2 regions of the Calorimonas adulescens genome follow, and region 1 is predicted to be linked to the other one. Evidence: riboswitches for the same ligand, from Rfam matches in the RefSeq annotation. Region 1 holds a riboswitch; the other holds the start of a gene.

The links. A riboswitch is a leader RNA that binds a small molecule or an ion and turns the genes downstream of it on or off. The one in region 1 is predicted to bind cyclic di-AMP.
Region 2: it holds a riboswitch for cyclic di-AMP, as region 1 does, so the genes downstream of both, FWJ32_RS08710 (NAD/NADP-dependent octopine/nopaline dehydrogenase family protein) here and FWJ32_RS05735 (C40 family peptidase) in region 1, are expected to answer to the same signal.

Annotation. Positions count from the first base shown of each region.
Region 1 is NZ_VTPS01000007.1:30,440-38,517, forward strand. It holds gene FWJ32_RS05715 (RnfABCDGE type electron transport complex subunit D) at 1-891, opposite strand, end outside; gene rsxC (electron transport complex subunit RsxC) at 904-2,235, opposite strand; gene FWJ32_RS05725 (hypothetical protein) at 2,390-3,148, opposite strand; gene typA (translational GTPase TypA) at 3,224-5,056, opposite strand; gene FWJ32_RS05735 (C40 family peptidase) at 5,160-5,834, opposite strand; cyclic di-AMP (ydaO/yuaA leader) riboswitch at 5,837-5,972, opposite strand; tRNA gene FWJ32_RS05740 (tRNA-Leu) at 6,000-6,086, opposite strand; gene FWJ32_RS05745 (nicotinate phosphoribosyltransferase) at 6,140-7,174, opposite strand; gene FWJ32_RS05750 (lytic transglycosylase domain-containing protein) at 7,175-7,765, opposite strand; gene coaE (dephospho-CoA kinase) at 7,825-8,078, opposite strand, start outside.
Region 2 is NZ_VTPS01000012.1:41,559-49,636, reverse strand. It holds gene FWJ32_RS08730 (stalk domain-containing protein) at 1-1,044, shown strand, start outside; gene FWJ32_RS08725 (ferredoxin domain-containing protein) at 1,061-1,588, opposite strand; gene FWJ32_RS08720 (CapA family protein) at 1,740-2,852, shown strand; gene FWJ32_RS08715 (hypothetical protein) at 2,849-4,261, opposite strand; cyclic di-AMP (ydaO/yuaA leader) riboswitch at 4,387-4,509, shown strand; cyclic di-AMP (ydaO/yuaA leader) riboswitch at 4,632-4,755, shown strand; gene FWJ32_RS08710 (NAD/NADP-dependent octopine/nopaline dehydrogenase family protein) at 4,760-5,860, shown strand; gene FWJ32_RS08705 (cobalamin B12-binding domain-containing protein) at 5,857-7,509, shown strand; gene spoIIE (stage II sporulation protein E) at 7,634-8,078, shown strand, end outside.

The DNA of each region.
Region 1 (8,078 bases):
ATTCATTATTAATATAGAATAAGACACACCCTCAGGATAACCGCCCCATAGTCTGATTACACTGGTGAGAAGTCCGCAGCCTATGCCCATGATAATTTGTCCTAAAGGTGTAACGGGCGATGTGGGATAGTCTGTAGCCATGAAAAATGCTCCCAGAATCAATCCTCCACCCAATATATGATACATAAACTGCCCTGTAAAAAGACCATTTGGGCCAAATATCCATGTAATTACACCAACTGTAATAATAAATGAAAGTGGTATCCTAAGGTTAATGACCCTCCTATAGAGGAGATACGCCGCACCTATAAGCAGTGCCAGCGCTGACGTTTCACCAATCGTACCTCCAATGTTCCCTACAAACATAGACCATAGACTGGGCAGCTGTGCCCCTACGGCTTCAGAACCTTTTAATATTGCAAGCGGTGTCGCTGATGACACTCCATCCACTGCACCCGGCGTTGTCCATGTAGTCATCTGGACAGGCCATGAAGCCAGCAGAAAAGCTCTTGCGGCAAGTGCCGGGTTTACAAAGTTATTGCCTATGCCACCAAAACACATCTTAACAATGGCTATCGCAAAAAAAGAACCTACTGCTGGAATCCACCACGGTACAGTTGGTGGAACATTAAAAGCTACTAACATACCCGTAACTACAGCACTGAAATCATCAATAGTAATCTCTTTGTGAGTCAGAACCTCTATAACATACTCCGTGAGAACTGCCGTTGCAACTGATATTATGGTAAGCATAAGTGCTCTAATTCCAAAAAATATCGTACCAGCAATCAATGCAGGTATCAACGCAATAACAACATCTAACATAATTCTTTCAATTCTAAACTCCGAACGAACATGTGGTGATGAGGTGACAAGAAACTGGTTATCCATTCAATACCCCCCTTAGGCCTGTTTTCTTCTTTTAGCCAGTATTTCTCTTTTAGCCAGTCTGATAGACTCTACAAGCGGTCTATTGCATGGGCAGATATACGAACATGATCCACACTCAATACAGTCCAGCGCATGATATTTCTCTGCAGTGTTAAAATCGTTATTTAATGCATAAGCACTTATAAATAACGGCATTAGATTCATAGGACATACATCCACACATTTTGCACATCTTGTACACGGTCTTATCTTTTCTGGTTTAGTAAGTTCTTCAGGTAAGATGAGTATCCCCGATGTGCCTTTTATAACCGGCAGCTCCAAAGTAAACTGGGTAATGCCCATCATAGGGCCACCTGTAATCAATTTGCCCGGCTCACCATTAAAGCCACCACAATATTCTACCAAATCTTTTAACATTGTACCAATCCTCACGAGGAGATTTTTTGGATTTTTTACCGCTTGGCCGGTAACTGTGACAATCCTTTCGACAAGAGGCATACCCTCTTTTATGGCCCTTGCAATAGCATGGGACGTGCCCACATTGTCTACTACAACACCAACATCGGCGGGCAATCCCCCAGAAGGCACCTCACGTCCCGTCACAGCCTTGATTAGCTGTTTCTCTCCCCCCTGTGGATATTTTGTAGCCAGCCTTACTACCTCCACACCATCAATACCTGATGCGGCCTTTTCCATTGCCTCTATAGCATCAGGTTTATTTATCTCAATGGCAATATATCCTCTCTTTACACCGAGGGCCTTAAGTATGGCTCTTAATCCAAAAACAATCATCTCTGGGTGTTCTACCATTAACCTATGGTCACAGGTAAGATATGGCTCACACTCAGCACCATTTATTATTACTGTATCAACACTCTTGTCAGGAGGAGGCGAAAGCTTAACATGCGTTGGGAATGCAGCTCCTCCCATACCGGCAATCCCGGCCTCCTTGATAATGTTTTTAATATCATCAGCAGAAAGGTCTTCAAGATCACCCTTTGGCTTCACACTCTCATCCAGCGTATCTAAGTGGTCATTCTCAATGACCACAGAATTAACAAACCTGCCGCTGGGGTGCATCCTTGGTTCTACAGCCTTTACCTTACCTGAAACACTTGAGTGCACAGGTACAGAAACAAACCCTTTTGCCTCCCCGATCTTCTGACCTAGCTTTACCTCATCACCAGCTTTAACGATGGGTTCGCATGGGGCACCTGTATGCTGGGAAAGCGGTATCACGACCTCATCAGGTACAGGCATTCTTTCTATCGGTAAACGGTTTGTGAGCTCTTTGTTATAGTGTGGGTGAACACCACCCTTAAAGGTAAGTATTTGAGCGCACATCTAATCTTATCACTCCTTTAAATTTAAGTGGGACTAATACTTATTCTACAGTGTCCCCCATAAATCCTTTTTTGTTAAAAATTTAATTATTATATCTTGAGCACTGTATACAAGTTATATTTTAACATAAAGTTTATCAATATAAAAGTTCAATTTAAAAATTATATAATCTCATATCTTCTAATTCTGCTATCAGTTTTTTATATAAATCCAACGATTCATATATAGACTTTTGTAATATATAAAATGACTTCCCGTCATTTAACATAGTAGATATTTCAAGTTTATCAACAGCATCCTCTTGCACCACTAAAATATCCTCTAATTCTCTTTTGCAGTTGCAATCTATGTCCCACTCATCCAAGAGCTTTCCCATATCATCCACCATCTTTATGAGTTCCGGCAGACTGTCATTATTATATTTTTTTGTTATCAAGTCTACACTCAATTGACTTTCTTTATCCATAATTAAAATTGCCTTATTCAAACATTCATCCAAAAGTTCCACCTCATCATGTTTTTGCTCAAGGTACGGGATCGTTATACTGCTTTCTCTCTTTTCTTCTGACACGGCTTTAATTCTCATCAAACTTAAAGCCTCAACCAATTTGTCTGCATTTTTTTTAGAAAAGGTAATGGCTGTAAGGTTGTTTCCATTTATAGGGTATACCTCTGATGATAAAAAAGGTCCGACAGCGTTGATTTCGTAATAAATAAGCGGGCGTACCTCATAGACATATATGCTTTCTGTATGAGTGGGTTCTAACTGCTTATATAGAGGAGCAACCAAATTAGATATTATATTATTCGATAAGTAGAACGATAATAACGGGATTATCATTAAAAACAGAATCATCCCAACGTATATTCTCATTTTCTGTCTTTTATTAACATTTTGTCTTTTCACCCTCATAGTCTTTCCCCCATTATTTATCATTTATGTTATATATTGTAAAATAAATATTAAAAAAAATAAAGGGGCCCACCCCTATTTCTGTCCCGACTTCACCATCTTCCCTGCTTTTTTATATCTATCTTTCTGAGACAGTATCTTTTTCCTTATCCTTATTGATAATGGTGTAACCTCCAGTAGTTCGTCATCAGCCAGAAAATCAAGTGCCTCTTCCAGACTCAAGGTTTTGGGAGCAGCAAGTCTGATAGCTTCATCGGCAGTTGCAGACCTCATGTTTGTGAGATGTTTCTTTTTGCATACATTGACATCTATATCTTCCTCGCGGTTGTTTTCTCCCACTACCATCCCCTCATACACCTCTACTCCAGGACCTACGAAAAGGGCACCTCTCTCCTGAGCATTATTGAGCCCGTAGGTTGTTGTGGTACCTGCCTCCGAAGCAACTAATGAACCATGATTTCTTTGTTTTATCTCTCCTTTATACGGCTGATAATCTATAAAAACATGGTTCATTATGCCATTACCCTTGGTATCAGTTAAAAACTCCGTCCTGTAGCCCATAATTCCTCTTGATGGTATATTGAACTCCAGCCTTATATACCCCTTGTCATTAGGCGTCATATTAATTAGTTCTGCCTTCCTCGGGCCCAATTTTTCCATAACAATCCCCATATATTCCTCAGGAACATCTATCATCAGTAGCTCTATCGGTTCATACCTTTTCCCATGTACGTTTTTGTATATAACCTCTGGTTTCGACACCTGGAACTCATATCCCTCTCTCCTCATGGTCTCAATTAATATGGACAAATGCAGTTCACCTCTACCTGAAACCTTAAAGGTATCTGGGCTGTCCGTATCCTCTACCCTCAAGGAGACATTTGTCTCTAATTCTTTATACAACCTATCTCTAAGATGTCTTGATGTAACATACTGGCCCTCTTTCCCGGCAAACGGGCTATTGTTGGTAGAAAAACTCATGGTAATTGTAGGTTCTTCTATTTCTACAAATTCCACAGCCTCAGGGAAATCAACATCAGCTATCGTTTCACCTATCTCTATATCTGGTATCCCAGATACAGCAACAATATCACCCATCAGTGCACTTTCAGCTGCCACTCTTTTTAAAGATTCATACTGGTATACTGTACCAATCTTACCTTTAACAACAGTACCATCCTTCTTTACAACGCTAACCTGTTGACCGCCTGTTATACTGCCCCTAATTATTCTGCCAATGGCCAGCCTGCCAACATAGTCGTCATAATCTAAATTTGTTACCAATAGTTGTAAAGGTCCGTCCACATCGCCTTCCGGCGCAGGTATGGAGTTTATAATGGTATCAAAAAGCGGCTTTAAATTATAGCCACTATCATTAAGGTCATACTTGGCAACCGCATCGCGTGCTGATGTATACACAATTGGAAAATCAATCTGTTCATCGGAGGCGCCAAGATCTATAAAAAGGTTTAGTACCTCATCTATTACTTCATATGGCCTGGCGTCGGGTCTGTCAATTTTATTTATTACAACTACGGGTTTTAAATTTAACGACAGGGCTTTGCCAAGGACAAAGCGCGTTTGAGGCATTGGCCCCTCACTGGCATCAACAAGAAGAAGGACACCGTCCACCATTTTTAAAACCCTTTCGACTTCTCCACCAAAATCAGCATGTCCCGGAGTATCTACAATATTTATTTTAATATCGTTATATCTTACCGCAGTATTTTTGGCCAGTATGGTAATGCCTCTCTCCCTTTCCAGTTCATTGGAATCCATTATCCTTTCATCTACTTTTTGATTTTCCCTAAAAATACCGCTCTGTTTGAGCATTCCATCTACCAGTGTAGTCTTACCATGGTCCACATGGGCTATTAGAGCTATATTTCTTATATCATTCCTCTTCACAGTTTAACATACCCCTTCCAAATAAAAAATGGATACATTAGTACCCATTGGCTAAACAGTATTATATTATATACCTTTAAATGATCTCTGTCAATGCCTATAATTACTTCACACGCCTTGCGGCTGCATAATGGTCATTATAATAACCGGAGAGGAGTGTGTCAATACGCACCTCATCACCGCCTGAAGAGCTATGAATAAAATTGCCATCACCAATGTATATTCCAACATGGTTAATTCTTTTCGAACCAAGAGTTTTAAAAAATACCAGGTCTCCCACCTCAAGATCTTCCTTATCCACTGCCTCTCCAAACCTTGACTGTTCCAGTGACGTCCTCGGTAGTTCTACCCCAAAATTCTTATAGACATAAGAAACAAACCCTGAACAGTCAAACCCCTTGGGCGATGACCCTCCATATGCGTATTTAACACCCAAAAACCTTTCTGCAAAGTCTACAATGTCTCTGAGCCCATTGCCCCTTGATACATCCTCTTTCCCTAATGATACATATGAAGCACTCATCCAACCCTCTCTGCCATCGGATAACTTTACCTGATACCACCCATCTGTCTTACCCAGCACCATTACAACATTATTTATATCTACCTGAGTAATCACTTTTGAGTCAAGGCTAGGGTCTTCCCTCAAATTGACATTGTCACCGGTTACTATACCCCTGGGAAATTCATCAGCAAGAACAGGATTAAAGAAACCAGCAAGCATAAGCGATGTGGATAGTACAGAAATCCCTAACAGGAATCTACTATATGTCCTCATTTGATTTCTCCCTTCTCATGCCTCCGAGGTTAGCTGACGGGTTCGGGCCGAAGGTAACCCTACCATCAGGCGAAACTGATAGATTCACCCCAAAATACGTCCCCCGTACCTTTTGCAAGGATTCGGCAGCCTTAGATAAATATGTATCTAACATGGATATAAAAATGGTGCCGAGAGCGGGACTCGAACCCGCATGAGGAATCCCTCACTACCCCCTCAAAGTAGCGTGTCTGCCAGTTCCACCATCTCGGCACATTCAACGAAAATTATTATAATATAAGTTTGGACATAAGTCAATACAGTAATTATATCATTTTCACAAGTTTTGGGTTTTCTATTATTCCAGGTATTCTACCCCTCTTGGCAATCGGCTTACCATCCACCTCTTTTAAATCCATCGTCATATCTATCGGTTTAGCATCTGAAATAAAACTGCCCACTCCAAAAGCATCTACACCTGCATCAGCCAGTTCAGCTATTTTTTCTGGATAAAGGCCACCCGAAACAATAATTTTGACATTTTTATAACCCTTTTGGTCCAGTCTGGCCCTAATTTCCTTTATAAGTTCGGGGGTTACCCCACCTCTTTCGCTGGGCGTATCTACCCTTATCCCATAAAGCCTGTCTCCTAAAAGTTCTGCCACTCTAATGGCTTCTTCAGCCTCATCTTTGAATGTATCAATGAGTATTGTCCTGTTTTCGTCTGGCTTTGATATTTCATCATATGCCTTTGCTACCGTCAATGTGTCACCGGCAATCAAAAAAGCAGCGTGTGGTACTGTACCGGTCGGCTCTTTTCCAAACAGTTTTGCTCCCAGTATACAGCTCGCATTGTCAGCCCCACCTACTAATGCTGCCCTTTCCATGACAGGAGCTACAGCAGGATGCACATGCCTTGCGCCAAAGCACAGCAGTGGTTTCCCCTTGCACGCTTCTTTGGCTTTTCTCGCAGCCGTCGCCCATGCACAGGAGCTTGCGAGCATTCCCAATATAACTGTTTCATAAACACCAAACTCTGAGTAGGGCCCTTTGATCCTCACAAGTGTATCCTTGGGGTTGAATGTATCCCCCTCTTTTAAAGCCCATACCTCAACGTTTTTATTCCTTAATATGCCCAATGCCTCAGTAATACCAGCAAATACCCCTTCTTCTCTCGCAAAAATCTCGGCGGTTACAGGAGTATCTCCAAGACCCAGGTGATTTAATATATCCATCGTCCTCAAAAAGTACACATCAGTTGTCTTTCCCTCTAGTATCTCTTCATGGGTTGCAGAAAACAATTTCCTGTCATGTTCTATCTTAACCCTTTCAAGGTCATTCAGGCTTTTCATTTGTTCCATTTATGTTATTCCCTTCTTTCTTTTGCCTTCGTAAAGTCTTGTAAAAATATGATAGTTTCTAATTATCTTATCTACATAATCCCTCGTTTCCTTAAATGGGATACTCTTTAGTTTTTCCCCATCATCACTATATTCCTTATCATTCAACCATTTTTGTACATTTCCTCTCCCAGCATTATAAGCCGCAAATACCAGGACAGGATCTTTAAATTCACTGTTGAGATTATTTATATACCAGCAACCAAATCTTATATTTACCTCAGGATTATAGAGAAGATCTTCATTATAGTTTTCAATCCCAAGGTTTTCCGCAATCCACTTTCCTGTATCAGGTTGTATCTGCATCAGTCCGATGGCACCCTTGCTTGATTTAGCTTCAGGATTAAAATTACTTTCCGCTTTTATTACTGCCAACACAAGATAAGGGTCAATTCCATATTCAACGGCATATCTTTCAACTATATCCATATACTTTGTGGGATAAATCATCTTCTGTACAGTGTTATATACCTTCAGCGAAACAAGTATGAGCAATAAAAAAAGTAAGACAGCAATTATTACGCCTATCCATTTACGAGGAATAAAAATCAATGGAATATACCCCCACATTGCAGATACCATACATTAATATAATTCTATGTAGGCCCAAATTAATTATTCTTTTTTATCACCCTTTCCCAAAGTTTACTTATCTGTTTTCTAATATATCCTATGTCTTTACTGTTGTCAATCACATAGTCAGCATACTTTACCTTCTCGCTTAACGGCATCTGCATGCGTATACGGTTCATGGCATCTTCATATGATAGTTTATCTCTCTCTATAAGTCTTTTTATCTGCTTGTCTTTGTCTATTGAAACTACCCAAACCTCGTCTACCATATTTTGCAGCCCCATTTCAATCA
Region 2 (8,078 bases), on a different contig from region 1:
GATACCCAAACAATAACGGTTAATTACAGGGAAAAGAGCTCTGAAGATCTGTCGACCGTGGAAATAGCCAGGAACCAAAGGGCAGTAGGCAGTATCATCGGATACAACAGAAATGGAGAAGAGATATCCGAAGGGAGTGGATTTTTAATAGATTCCTCCGGTTCTGTAGTTACTAACTATCATGTGATAAAGGGAATTGATACGGCCGAATTTGTGCTGGGAGAGGACAGGTACAAGGCGGGCGTGGTGAGGTATTACGACACGAAAAGAGATATAGCTGTCTTGAAGGTGGAAGGCGAGGACTTCCCCTTTGTGTCTCTGGGTGATTCTGACAATGTGGAGGTAGGGGAAAAGGTGGTGGCTATAGGAAGTCCTCTTGGCCTTGACAATACTGTTTCAGAGGGAATAGTAAGCGCCATCAGGAATGGGGACATACAGTTTACAGCACCGGTCTCTTTCGGGAGCAGTGGTGGTGCGCTTTTCAACAGCAGGGGAGAGGTTATCGGTATAACGTTTGCCACATATTTAGCCGGGCAGAACATCAACTTTGCCATACCTATCAATGAGGTTAAAGATATGATAAAGGGCCAGGCCATTGACATGACATTTGATGACCTCAGGAGAGAGATGAGCTATGAAGACTTTGCACAGTATCTGGCTGACAATTACTCATATGCAAATATCAATGACCTTGACATCTGGATAGACTGGTTTTCTGTATCAGAATCAGACGAGGGTAATATTATAGTCCTGGCTGCCTTTGACGGGTCTGGTGTAAGCTATCATAACTGGCTCTCTGCGCTGCTTAATGGTCACAAAACGGACATATCCAATTGGATGGGGGAAATATTAAGAGAGGTAGAGTCCCAGTATCCAGGCAAAACTGTTGGAGGCGGGGTTTACTACATGGACACATTCAGCACGTATCCATCTGCCTTTAAAACTGAAGAAATTGAAAAAAATGAGGATGGTACGTACAGTGTAACCCATATGGCTGCATTCTTTACCAATGTAGGAGGGAAAGATGCGGTAATAATAAATTAAGCTGCTTATAGGCAGCTTAATTCTTTCTGTCGAAATATATGCTTTTACCTGTCGCGGAGATGGGTATCCCCACAACAATGTCGCCTTCTATAAGGCCCATTTTTCGTGCCACCACACCCACACGATACATGATGCGGTTATCTGCGTTTAATATGCTGGCTGTCTTTACAGCAGAGCCGAGGGCAATCCCTAAATCTAAAAGCCTCCACGCGCATATTGGCCCCTTAAACTCAGGGCCTTCTTTTTTGCCTGCGCTGCGGTAACTTGCACAATCCTCATATCCACACGCTCCGCAGTTAAGGCCGGCATCCCTTGGCTCTTTGAGTGACAGAAGGAGCACGGCGTCAGAATTCCTCACATTATTGCCATCCCTGTCGAAATTGACCTTTTTAACCTCTTGGCCAAATTTCGCCATTTCGTCGGCAAGTTGGTCTAAGATGTCTCCCGTTAATATTTTTGACTCCACATAGTCCTGGCCTGACGCCTTGGGGGCTGTTCTGGCAGAAAGTTCCATAAGACCTGCCACAATTTCCATTATATCCATATGTATCCCTCCCTGTATACATTTTAATTCAAAAATTTAATGGTGTAAAGTACGCAGACTGGTTGTATGTATCAAGAATGCCTGTGGATGGTATTACAGGATAAGGCAATTTATTGTCGCAGAAACAATACCTTAATGGTATAATGAAGGTATGAAAAAATATCTGTCTTTATTTTTGATTCTTATGTCGATTTTTTTATCAGGATGCACTGTCAAAGCTGTTGATAGGACTGTAGGGGAGGTCACATATGATGGAGGTGAAACAAAAGAGCCTGGAGCAGTGACGAGGCATACCTATATCACCGCAGTTGGGGATATCATGCTGGGAAGAGGGGTTGGCACAAGGCTTAAGAACCAGGGATACACAGGACCATTTGAGGATATTAAACCATATATACAGTCAGATATGGCTGTCGGAAACCTGGAGTGTGTCATATCCGAGAGAGGGGAGAAAATGGAGGGAAAAGGCATATACCTGAGGGCCAGGCCTGAGGCAGTAGAGACGCTTAAATACCTTGGATTTGATGTCCTCTCCCTTGCCAACAACCATACCATGGACTATGGTGAGGATGCCTTTATGGATACCGTGGACATATTAAGAAAAAATGGTATATCGACTGTAGGTGCCGGGAGTAACATAGCAGAGTCCAGGACACCGTATATAAAGGACATAGATGGCATAAAGGTAGCCGTGCTGGGGTATAACCAGTTTTACAATGTAAAATGGAGCAGGGATGGCAGGACTATGGAGGCGCTAAAGGACAGATGCGGGACAGCCCCCTTGGACATAGGGACGATAGTTGATGATATAAAGAAGGCAAGAGAAGCTGCTGACATAGTCATCGTCATGCCACACTGGGGTGTTGAGGAGAGCACCATAGTTCCTGCAGAACAGCGGCAGATGGCCCATGAGATGATAGATGCCGGGGCCAGCGTGGTAATAGGGAGTCATCCGCATATACTTCAGGGTATTGAGGTATACAAGGGTGGCCTTGTAGCCTACAGTCTCGGGAATTTTGTCTTTGACCAGAATGACAGTAGAAATAAAGAAAGTATAGTCCTTGGGCTCAATTTTAATGACGGTAAATTGAGTGAAGCGGTTATTAGTCCCTTTGTAATAGAGGATAAGGTAAAGCCAACACCGGCCACCGGTGAAAAAGGAGAAGAAATACTGGACATGTTAAAGTCCCTTTCAGAGGAATTTGATACGCAGATAAATATTGAAAAGGCTACAGGGAAGATAAGGATTGAGGGTCGGGATTAGTCATGACCCTCGTTTTTGCTTATAAGCGATGCCACCAGTGTCTCGACATAATACAACGACCGTTCATTGCTCAATGTGTCCAAACTCATATGGATATATTCATGCAACTCATCCATGCTATTAAACCCTACCGGTAGAATGTTCATAATATATTTCATCCTTTCCTTTCTGAAGAATGCAGGAAAATGGCTTATCTCGTCATCTATCATTTTTACGATATCCTTTATGTTATCATCTATAAATTCTTCTTCGGCTGGGTTCTCATCCATGTCATGCTCGAAAAGATTAAATAGCTCTGATAATAGGTTGTCCTCCTTTGTGTCATAAAAAGCAAACCCCATGCCTTTGTATATTACCTGTGAGAGTGTCAGAGTATCAATACCTGACGAAATAAACTCATTGCCGTACTGGGTTAAGGTGGAGAGAAGTTTTAGGTGATCTTTCATCATGCTTCTGTCAGGAGGAGATAGTTTTACCGCTATCCTTCTGCCGTTTATATAGTCATCAATCATACTGCTTAAATATAAGTAATTATTCATGTCGATGCAGTTTGCGGCCAGGCTGTCTGTTATGATATCTCCAATTGAAAGAATGGAGGTTAAAATTGATTTGAAGAGATTTAATGCATTGGAAAAGAAACTTATAAAATGCATACCTGAGACTATCTCTTCATATGAAAGGCCGCCCGGCCTTTTATCCAGTCCATATTCCTTAGCTATTTCATAAAGCTTAAGGTAATATGGATTGGACGTATGGTTGGTGAGGCTGGCGAGATTTTGACATACTGCTTTAATGCCAGAGGGTGACATATTGGAAAGAGCCTCATTTAAAACCCTTTCCACATATGATAGGAACTCGTTTTTGACAAAACCCATGGGCAAGAGCAGTATAAGGCTTTTAATGTTTTTATTGACAGTGGTTCCGTTCTCGTCTTTCTCTATTGCAGCATACAGATAACCCATCATATCGTCAATAAATTGATGGTCACTGTCATATAAAGGTCGTAGGTCACTTGTTACATCTTTAACCACTAACTCCTGTTCATATAATGATAGGAGGATGTTTAGATCATCAATAGCGTATAAAACCCCCTCCAGAATTTGTAACAGGTTCTCTTTTAAAGGTACAAAGGCCTTAATATTTTCCTCCGAGAGATTTATGCACTCAGGTAGATTAACCTCAATAAATCGCAGCCCTTCAATTACGGGCAGGGTAAATTCTGAAGGGAATGACTTTATAAACCTGTTAAACCTGAAAGCTTTAAAAAAATTGTACATGTTGTTTACAGAGTAGTCCATTGTAAGGATGTAATTGTTTGAGGTGATTTCAGCAGATATCTCTTCAAAAAACCTGTGCATCTGCTCCTTATTCCCTCTTGAATCTTTAATTATCTGTTTATAGTTTTTCATTGCCAACCTCCAAATAAATTGAATTAAATTATATATAAATATGTCGAAAAATAACAACAAAATTTTGTTATCACTCTATTGACAAATCCATTCTATTATATTAAAATAAAATCACCAATTCAATATTAAATTAACTGCTGAATCCGAAAGGAGCGGGGGAACCAATTATCCGGGGTGAATCCGTAAGGAAGAGCAACTCTTTCAGCTCTAACCCGTCAGCTAACCTCGTAAGCATTGAAAGAGGAGAGTAGACTAATGAAAGCTATGGTTTCTCCATAGCTTTTCTTTTACTAAAGTTTATATTCTGCTACAGAAATAGGTTTTGCAGATGAGGAATGTCCGTATTCTGCAGTATAAAATTAAATATAATATTAAATTAACGCTGAATCCAAAAGGAGCGGGGGAACCAACTATCCGGGGTGAATCCGTAAGGAAGGGCCAACTCTTTCAGCCCTAACCCGTCAGCTAACCTCGTAAGCGTAGAAAGGGGAGTTGTCTATGAAGTTTGCAGTAATTGGTGCTGGAAACGGCGGCCAGGCTATGGCTGCGCACCTCTCTATCATGGGCTTTGACGTAACCCTATATAACAGGTCTCCAGAGAAGATAGAGAGGTTAAGGCAAAGGGGAGGCATAACCTTAGAGGGAGAGGTAGAGGGTTTTGGAACACCGGACCTTACCTCTGATATAAGGGAAGCGGTAAAGGATGCAGACATTATAATGGTTACGGTGCCTGCCTCAGGGCACAGGGATATTGCTTATGCCGTAATCCCTTACCTTAAAGACGGTCAGGTGATTGTATTAAACCCGGGAAGGACAGGAGGGGCTCTTGAGTTTAACAATATCTTAAGGCAGCTTAACATGGACAGAAGAGTAACTATAGGAGAGGCAGAGACCCTTATTTATGCCTGCAGAGAGAAAGAGCCAGGGACTATAAGGATTAACAGTGTAAAAAACATCGTGTTCTTTGCCACAATACCTTCATTTATGGTCTGGCCTACCGTAAAGATGATAAATAAGGCATATCCGCAGTTTGTGCCTGCCAAAAATGTGCTGGAGACGAGTCTTAATAACATTGGGGCAGTATTTCACCCGGCACCCACACTGCTTAATACAGGCAGAATAGAGGCTGATAATGACGGTTTTGAATATTATCTTGAAGGTGTATCCCCCTCAGTGGCTACTGTTTTGGAGAGGATAGATATGGAGAGGCTTCGAGTGGCAAGGGCGCTGGGCATAAAATTGCCTTCAGCAAAAAAATGGTTGGAAGAGACATACGGAGCCAAGGGGAAGACACTCTATGAGGCCATCCAGAACACAAGGGCTTATAAGGGTATAAAGGCACCAGCAACCGTGAACACAAGGTATATATTTGAGGATGTCCCAAACAGCCTTGTGCCTATTGCCTCTCTTGGCAATGAGGTGGGTGTGGATACGCCCACAATCAAGTCTGTAATACAACTGGCATCCTGTATGCACGGCATAGACTACTGGGAGAACGGAAGAAATGCCAGAAGATTGGGTTTAGATGGGTTAACAAAAGACGAGATACTGGCATATGCTGAAGGTAACTTTGCTTATGAGAAGGAGGTGTCGTTATGAAGAGGCTAATAATAGCAGCCGCACTTGGCAACGACGTCCATGTAGCAGGTATTATGAACTTCCTGAAGTTAGCCGAGGAACAGGGTTACGATACCATGTTTATGGGGCCTGCCGTGGCGCCAGAAAGGATCATTGAGGCCGCAATTGAGCACAGCCCGTACATGGTAGGCATAAGCTACAGGCTTACACCATCTGCATTAAAACCGTTACTCGATAAAATAGATTCTGGAATAGAGAGATACAGGCTCAAGGATATAAAATGGGTATTTGGAGGTACTGAGCCAACGGCCGATGTTGCAAGGCAGTACAGGATATTTGAAAAAATATTTGATGGGTCGGGGGACATGGATGATACCATCATGTATCTGAAGGGCATAGAGGATAACAGGGAAAAGAATGAGATTTATCCTCAAAGCCTGATAGGCAGGATAGAAAGCAAATATCCATTCCCTGTAATAAGACACCATTTTGGGCTTCCTGACCTTGGGGCGACCATTGAGGGTGTGAGAAAGATTGCCGAGTCAAAGGTGGTTGATGTCATATCCATTGCCCCCGACCAAAATGCCCAGGAACACTTCTTTGAGCCTGAAAAAATGGACCATGACCTTGATGGGGCAGGAGGAGCACCCCTACGTACTGCGGAAGATTTCAAGGCATTGTATGAAAATTCAAGAACAGGGAACTATCCTCTATTAAGATGCTACAGCGGTACCAATAATGTATTTGAAATGGCAAAGATGCTTTTAGATACCATACACAATGCCTGGGCAGCCATCCCCCTCTGCTGGTATAACCGGCTGGATGGCAGGGGACCGAGGGACCTTGTAACCTCTATAGCAGAAAATCAACAGCTCATGAGATGGCATGGAGAGAGGGGAGTGCCTGTAGAGGTTAATGAGGCCCACCACTGGGGTTTGAGGGATGCCCACGATGCCATATATGTGGCAGCCTCATACCTTGCGGCATACAATGCCAAAAAGATGGGTGTAAGGCACTATGTTGCCCAGTATATGTTTAACCTTCCTCCCAACGAGTCTCCAAGGATGGATATAGCAAAAATGCTTGCAGCTATTGAACTGGTGGAATCACTCCATGATGATGACTTTATAACCTACAGGCAGGCAAGAGCGGGCCTGGCCAGCTTCCCCACCGACCTTTACATGGCCAAGGGGCAGCTTGCCGCATCATGCTATACAGCTATGGCTATAAAACCCCATATCTATCATGTGGTGGGATTTTGTGAGGCTCACCATGCTGCAACTCCAGAGGATGTGATAGAGAGCGCAAAACTGGTGAGAGGTGTTGTAAAGAACCATATGCAGGGAGCTCCTGATGTCACCGCCGATGGAGAAATAATGAGGCGCAAGGACGAACTGGTGGCCGATGCCCTTGCAATAATTGATGCTGTCAAGGCCGTAGGGCAAGGCTCAAAAGACCCTCTTGCTGACCCTATAGTGATAGCCAGGGCTATAAAAATGGGGATCCTGGATGCCCCCCATCTTAAGGGAAACAGTATGGCCAATGGTACCCTTGCCACAAGGCTTATCAATGGAGCTCTATATGCCTATGACGAAAAGGATGGCAGGGTCCTTGCTGAGAGGGAAAGGCTTGACAGGATACTCAATAGCACTGAAAGGGTGCCGGCATAACCGGCAAAAAAGACACACCATGCGGGTGTGTCTTTTTTTGTCATAATTTATATGCATTCTTGTACCAAATATTTACAAATTATCCTTCCATAAATTGGTATAATCTTTCTATGGAGGGATTGGTATGTATGCTGATAATGTTGAAAGAAATGCTTCAGATACTGTGAAGGGTACATTCAAACTTAGGAGTTTTATAGAAAAATTTGTGCTTCTCTCAATAATGGGATTTTTTATAGGCAGGGTCGGGGTGTTTTATGGAAGTTTTCCCTTTGGCCTGGCCTATATAGGCAGTATTACAGGCAGGAACAGAACGAACATAGTCATCTCTGCCTTCTGCATTTTGGGGCTTCTCAGTTCAGGCATGTTTCCGAATACCATAAGATATATAGTAACTTATGCAGTCGTTGCTGCCCTTTTATATTTTTTAAAGCCCGTAGCAAAAGCCAATGTAAGGGCCTTGATTACCGCATCTGCGGTATTTACAGTAGGCCTGGTGATGTATTTTTTAACAGGACGCATAATGTATGACCTGATATTAGTGGTGCTGGAATCTGTAATTGTGTTTTCTA